DNA from 2 places in the Bradyrhizobium sp. SZCCHNS30572 genome. Region 1 is predicted to be linked to the other one. Evidence: riboswitches for the same ligand, from Rfam matches in the RefSeq annotation. Region 1 holds a riboswitch; the other holds the start of a gene.

Evidence for each region. A riboswitch is a leader RNA that binds a small molecule or an ion and turns the genes downstream of it on or off. The one in region 1 is predicted to bind S-adenosylmethionine.
Region 2: it holds a riboswitch for S-adenosylmethionine, as region 1 does, so the genes downstream of both, QX048_RS21330 (homoserine O-acetyltransferase) here and QX048_RS19115 (O-succinylhomoserine sulfhydrylase) in region 1, are expected to answer to the same signal.

The regions. Positions count from the first base shown of each region.
Region 1 is NZ_JAUESY010000006.1:447,937-451,343, reverse strand. It holds gene QX048_RS19120 (2'-deoxycytidine 5'-triphosphate deaminase) at 1-862, opposite strand, end outside; SAM riboswitch at 975-1,054, shown strand; gene QX048_RS19115 (O-succinylhomoserine sulfhydrylase) at 1,131-2,339, shown strand; gene QX048_RS19110 (GDSL-type esterase/lipase family protein) at 2,417-3,407, opposite strand, start outside.
Region 2 is NZ_JAUESY010000007.1:337,961-341,367, forward strand. It holds gene hisC (histidinol-phosphate transaminase) at 1-806, opposite strand, end outside; gene QX048_RS21325 (chorismate mutase) at 844-1,677, opposite strand; SAM riboswitch at 1,875-1,954, shown strand; gene QX048_RS21330 (homoserine O-acetyltransferase) at 2,046-3,260, shown strand; gene metW (methionine biosynthesis protein MetW) at 3,264-3,407, shown strand, end outside.

The DNA.
Region 1 (3,407 bases):
ATTCACCGACCAGCGGATCGAACGGCACCATCTCCGCGGCATAGTCCGGCGGCACCTGCACGGCCTCCTTGGAGGCCAGGATGTAGAACTCGCCGGGATCGAGAATGAGGCTGCCGTCGGGACGTGCCTTGATCGGCTCCCAGAACTCCTCGACCGGATAGCCGGCGCGGCGGTCGACGTCGACGACGCCGGTGTGGCGCTTGGCGCGATAGCCGACATTGCCGTTCGCATTGCTGCCGGACAGGTCGACGGAAAGCGCGACGCCGCCGGTGAGATCGGCATCGTCGCGATCCACCAGTCGCTCGGCCTGGTGCAGCGCGATCAGTTCGTCCTCCGACAGGACCGCGTCGCGATAGCGGAAGCGAACCTGGGACAGGCGCGAGCCCTCGCGCAGCAGGACCGGGAACGTCTTCGGGCTGATCTCGGCATAGAGCGGGCCGTGATAGCCCGCGCCGATCATGTCGAAGCGTCGCGTGCCGTCGGCGATCACGCGGGTGAACACGTCGAGCCGCCCGGTCGAGCTTTTCGGATTGGCGGCCGCGACGATGTCCTTGGGCAGCGCCAGGCTCTCCAACAGCGGTACGATGTAGACGCAGTTGGTCTCCAGCACCGCGCCGTCGGCAAGTGCGAATTCGTGCAGCTTGAGCTCGTCGATGCGCTCGGCGACCGTCGCGCCCGGCCCGGGCAGGAAGCTCGCACGCACGCGATAGGCGACGTCGCCGAGCCGCAGATCGAGGCTCGCCGGCTGGATCTGGCTCTCGACGAAATCATATTCGGGGATGATCAGGCCAGCCTCCGTCATCGCCACGATCATGCGATCGGGGAGGATGCCGTGGGCGTCGGGGCTGAGCGAAAACGGCAAGACCTGATCCTTTGCAGGCGCCGGAACGGCGGCTTATGGAGCCAATATAGGGTCTTTTGACCGGTTATCCGATGGCTGGCTTGACGGAAAGGCCGGTTGCGACTATGAGCACGACTTATCCCGTGGTGATTTGAGCCGGCCGGCTTGCAGCCACGTTAAATAAGTCGCTAAACAGGCCGGGGACGATTGTGATCCCGGCCGTGAGGAGTTTTCCCAGGCCGGTTTTTTTGTGCCCATCGCCCGAGGCGGTGGCCACGATGGAGGTCACATGTCGAAGTCCCCCGCGAAGGCGCCGGCGTCGTTCGCCCACTATCGTCCCGAAACGAGGCTGGTGCATTCCGGCACCTTGCGCTCCGAATTCGGCGAGACCGCCGAGGCGCTCTATCTCACCCAAGGGTTCGTCTACGCCACCGCCGAGGAATGCGAGGCGCGCTTCAAGGGCGAGGATCCCGGCTTCATCTATTCGCGCTTCTCCAATCCCACCACGGCGATGTTCGAGCGCCGCATGATCGAGCTCGAGGGCGCCGAGGCCTGCCGCTCGGCCGCAACCGGCATGGCCGCGGTCACCACGGCAATCCTGGCTCCCCTCCGTGCCGGCGACCACGTTGTCGCGGCCAAGGCGCTGTTCGGCTCGTGCCGCTACGTGGTCGAGGATCTCTTGCCGCGCTACGGCATCGAGTCGACCCTGGTCGATGGGCTCGACCTCGACCAATGGCAGAAGGCGGTCAGACCCAACACCAAGTCGTTCTTCCTGGAGAGCCCGACCAATCCGACGCTCGACGTGATGGACATCCCCGCCATCGCCGAGATCGCGCACGCCCATGGCGCGCGGCTGATCGTCGACAACGTGTTCGCCACCCCGATCTGGCAGAGCCCGCTCGCGCTCGGCGCTGACGTCGTGGTGTATTCCGCGACCAAGCACATCGACGGCCAAGGCCGCTGCCTCGGCGGTGTGATCCTGTCGTCGGAGGCGTTCATCGCCGAGCACATCCACAATTTCATGCGCCAGACCGGCCCGTCGATCTCGCCGTTCAACGCCTGGGTCCTGCTCAAGGGCCTGGAGACCCTGGCGGTGCGCGTGCGCGCGCAGACCGAGACGGCGGCGAAGGTGGCCGACTTCCTCGCCGCGCATCGGAAGATCTCGCGGCTGATCTATCCGGGCCGCGAGGACCATCCGCAGGCGGCAACCGTCCGCAAGCAGATGCGCGCCGGCTCGACCCTGGTCGGCTTCGAGGTCAAGGGCGGCAAGGCGGCTGCGTTCCGTACGCTCAACGGCCTGAAGCTCGCGCGCATCTCCAACAATCTCGGCGACGCCAAGACGCTGGTCACGCACCCGGCGACGACGACGCATCAGCGGCTGACGCCGGAGGCGCGCGCCGAGCTCGGCATCAGCGAGGGCTTCATCCGCTTCTCCGCCGGACTCGAGCATGCCGACGATCTGATCGAGGATCTCGACGCCGCCCTCAGCGCGGCGTAGCGAATGGCGAATAGAGAGTAGCGAGTAGTAGGATCTCTTTCCCTATTCGCTACTCGCTGTTTCCCACTCGCGCTCGATCACATCGGCCGATAGGTCGGCACCTCGGCCGGTGCGTTGATGCCGAGCTTGACCTGGCCGACCGAGCGGATGATGTCGTCGCCGAGCAACTGGGCGAAGCAGGCATAGCCCCAATCGCTCATGTGCAGGCCGTCCGAGATCACGAACTCGTTGATCGGGATCGCCTGGCGCTCGTGCCAGTCGCGCATCACCTCGAAGCGCGGGAAGATGCCGGCGTGATGCAGCTCGGCAATACGCCCGAGCAGCTTGTTCATGCGGCTGGCGTTCTCCGAGCGCTCGTTGACGCGCGGCGAATATTGCAGGTCGACCAGCACGACATCGGAGGCCGCCGCCTGGATCTTGGCGACGCCATCCTCGACCAGCCTGGCGGTCTCGGCCGGATCGAGATCGCGCAGCACGGCATTGGTGCCGACCTGCCAGATCACGAGATCCGGACGCCGGTCGATCACCGACGTCTCCAGTCGCTTCATCATCTCCGGCGCATCCTCGCCGCCGACGCCGGCATTGATGACGCTGATGTCGACCATGGGATATTGCCGGCGCAACTGCGCGGCGAGCCGGTTCGGATAGGTGTAGTCCGGCGCGCTCGCGCCAAAGCCCTGCGTCGACGATGAGCCGAAGGCGACGATCACGACCGGCAGGCCGGAGGCGAGCTTGTTGGCGACGTGCGGCAGCGAAATGAAGTTCTTCTTGGCGACACCCTTCGGCGGCAGGCACGGCACGCGGTTGAAGATGTCGGTGGCCGATTTGGCGACCTGCTTGACCTTGTCGATCGCCCGCTCGGTGATGCTGCGCGATTGCGGCGGCGTGGCCGCGACGGCCTGCCCGGCTGCAGCCGGCGGCTGTGCATCGGTCATGGCCGGCGCGGTCGTCGCCGCGGGCGGCGAGGTCGTGGCCGCCGGGCGCACCGCGGCGATCGGCCCGCGCATCTGATCGTTCGCCTGCGCCAATGTGATGTGACCGATGCTCGGTCGCAGCTCGCTGATCAAC
Region 2 (3,407 bases), on a different contig from region 1:
TGCGCGGTGTCCTCGATCGCGGCGACCGCGGCGAGCATCGCCGGCGAGGAGACGTTGAACGGCCCACGGATTCGGTTGATCGCATCGACGATGTGCGCCGGGCCGAACATCCAGCCGACACGGAGCGCCGCGAGGCCGTGGATCTTGGAAAAGGTATGAGTGACGACCGTGTTCTCGGTCGTCGCCACCAGCTCGAGCCCGAACTCGTAGTCATTGCGCGAAACGTAGTCGGCATAGGCGGCGTCGAGCACCAGCACGACATGCGACGGCAGGCCGGCACGCAGCCGCTTGACCTCGTCGAACGGGATGTAGGTGCCGGTCGGGTTGTTCGGGTTGGCGAGCCAGACCAGCTTGGTGCGCGGCGTCACCGCGGCAAGGATGGCGTCGACATCGGTGCGATACTCCGTCTCCGCGGCAACCACGTTCCTGGCGCCGCAGGCCATGGTCGCGATCGGATAGACCAGGAAGCCGTGCGCGGTGGAGATCGCCTCGTCGCCTTGGCCGAGAAAGGTGTGTGCCAGCAGATTGAGGATCTCGTCGGAGCCGGCGCCGCAGACGATGCGGTCGGGATCGAGGCCGTAGGTGCGGCCGATCGCCTCGCGCAGCACCCGGGAGGTCCCTTCCGGATAATCTTCCAGATGCGTGGCCGCGCTCTTGAACGCCTCGATCGCCCTCGGCGAGGGACCAAACGGGGTCTCATTGGCCGACAGCTTGAAAACCTTGCGGCCAGGCTCCGGCTTGGGACTCTTGCCCGGCGTGTAGGGCGCGATGTCGAGGATGCCGGGGTTCGGCACGGGGCGGTTCATCATCAACTCCGGAAAATCATCACTGGCGCGAGGCGTCTCAGCTCGGAACCGTATAGCGTTTCGCATGGCCGCCGACGAGGGCCGTCGAGCGGACCGAGGCGCCCGCCGCGATTAGGGCAGCCTTGATCTTGTCGAGGTTCGACGGCGCCTCGATCGACACCAGCAGCGCGGCGCCGTCGAAGGCGGTATCGGGCACCGCGACCACGTCGGCCAGCGGCGACAGCGCGCGCGACACCTGCGCATTCCAGCCGGAGACGCGGATGCTCCAGGTCTCGACCTCCAGCACGAGCGCGTCGTCGGCGACCCGCGACACCGCGAACACCGGCAGCGCCGCCGGATGGTCGGCACGCTCGATGAACGGCATCCGGGCGATGATCTTCGGCGCGCCCACGGGCTCGAGCGTGATCCACCACGGCGTATGCCCCGATGTCGTCGACACCAGCGCAAGATCGCCCTTCGAGCGCGCCACGGCTTCGACGGCGGCCTGGGCGCTGAAATGGGCGACATAAGGCACCACGAAGCCGAAATGGAACCTGGCGGAATCGCGCATCGCGGATTCGCCGACCGACACGTCGGCGTGAACCGAGAACGGCGCCTGCACGTAAGTGAACGTCGAGACGATCACGCGCCAGATGCCCTCGACGGTGTCGAGCGGCAGGATGCCGCGATGGCGCTGCACCAGGCGCCGCATCATGTCGGCCTCTCGCGCCGGCCGGAATGCCGAGCCGACCTCCTGGGTCTTCTTGACCTTGATCAGCCGGTCGATGATGTCGGCCCTGTTCATCAGGAGCTGATGGACCTGCTCGTCGATCGCGTCGATCTCCTTGCGCAAATCGGCAAGCGAAGGCGGGGCAGGCGGCGGGTTGGACATGGGCTGGTCACTCTTCGCAGGCCACCGGTTAACGTGCGGCCGACTGGAACGGATGTCGTTCTCTCCGATGCGGGAGACGCGCGCAACAGCAAGTTTACCTTGTGCCGCCTAGGCTTGGCTGGTTTGCAGCCGTGGGGCGCCCGATCGGCGGTCAACCCCAGCTTGCCTTGACGCGGAGCGCCCGCGGGACTAGTTTCTGCCTGTTCCGTGGTCATTTGAGCCGGCCGGCTTGCAGCCACGTTAAAAAACTCGCTAAACAGGCCGGGGACGTTATCGATCCCGGCCGAACCCCAGTTCAGGCCGGGTTTTTCATGGCCTGATATGTCACGTTGTTCGGGAGCCCTTGCCGGATGGCCGGGGTGAGAGACATGACAGGCCTGACGCCGAAACCCACCTCCGCGCTGCGCACGATTGCGCCCGAAGAGCGCTCGCACGAGGTCGATCATCCGAGCTCGCTGGTCGCGCAGTTCGGCGCTGACAAGCCGCTCAGGCTCGATTGCGGCGTCGACCTGTCGCCGTTCCAGATCGCCTACCAGACCTATGGCGAACTCAACGCCGACAGGTCCAACGCGGTCCTGGTCTGCCACGCCCTGACCGGCGACCAGCACGTCGCCAACCGCCATCCCGTCACCGGCAAGCCCGGCTGGTGGGAGACGCTGGTCGGCCCTGGCCGCCCGCTCGACCCGAGCCGTTATTTCATCATCTGCTCGAACGTGATCGGCGGCTGCATGGGCTCGACCGGCCCGGCCTCGCTGAATCCCGCCACCGGCAAGGTGTGGGGGCTCGATTTCCCGATCATCACCATCCCCGACATGGTGCGCGCTCAGGCCATGCTGATCGATCATCTCGGCATCGACACGTTGTTCGCCGTGGTCGGCGGCTCGATGGGCGGCATGCAGGCGCTGCAATGGACGGTGGCCTATCCCACCCGCGTGTTCGCGAATCTCGCGATCGCCTGCGCGACGCGGCATTCGGCGCAGAACATCGCCTTCCACGAGCTCGGCCGCCAGGCCGTGATGGCCGATCCCGACTGGGACCACGGCCGCTACGGCGACAAGGGCACTCATCCGCATCGCGGCCTCGCGGTGGCACGGATGGCCGCGCATATCACCTATCTGTCGGATGCCGCCCTGCATCGCAAGTTCGGCCGCCGCATGCAGGACCGCGAACTGCCGACCTTCTCGTTCGACGCCGATTTCCAGGTCGAGAGCTATCTGCGCTATCAGGGCTCGTCCTTCGTCGAGCGCTTCGACGCCAACTCCTATCTCTATCTGACGCGGGCGATGGACTATTTCGACATCGCCGCCGATCATGACGGCGTGCTGGCGGCGGCGTTCCGCGGCATCCAGACCCGCTTCTGCGTGGTGTCCTTCACCAGCGACTGGCTGTTTCCGACCGCGGAATCGCGGGCGCTGGTGCATGCGCTCAATGCCTCCAGCGCGCGGGTGTCGTTCGCGGAGATCGAGACCGACAAGGGGCACGACGCGTTCCTGCTCGACGTCCCCGAGTTCTTCGAGATCGCCAGCGCCTTTCTCGATTCCGCCGGCAAGGCGCGCGGCCTCAACGCCGCGAACGGAGGCTGAGCCATGAGCATGCAGGGCGTGTTGCCGCTGAACGGCTTTTCCGGCGGCGAGGTGCTGGCCTATCGACCGGATCATCTGCTGGTCGCCGGCATGGTCGAGCGCGACTCCAAGGTGCTCGACATCGGCTGCGGCGACGGCGATCTCTTG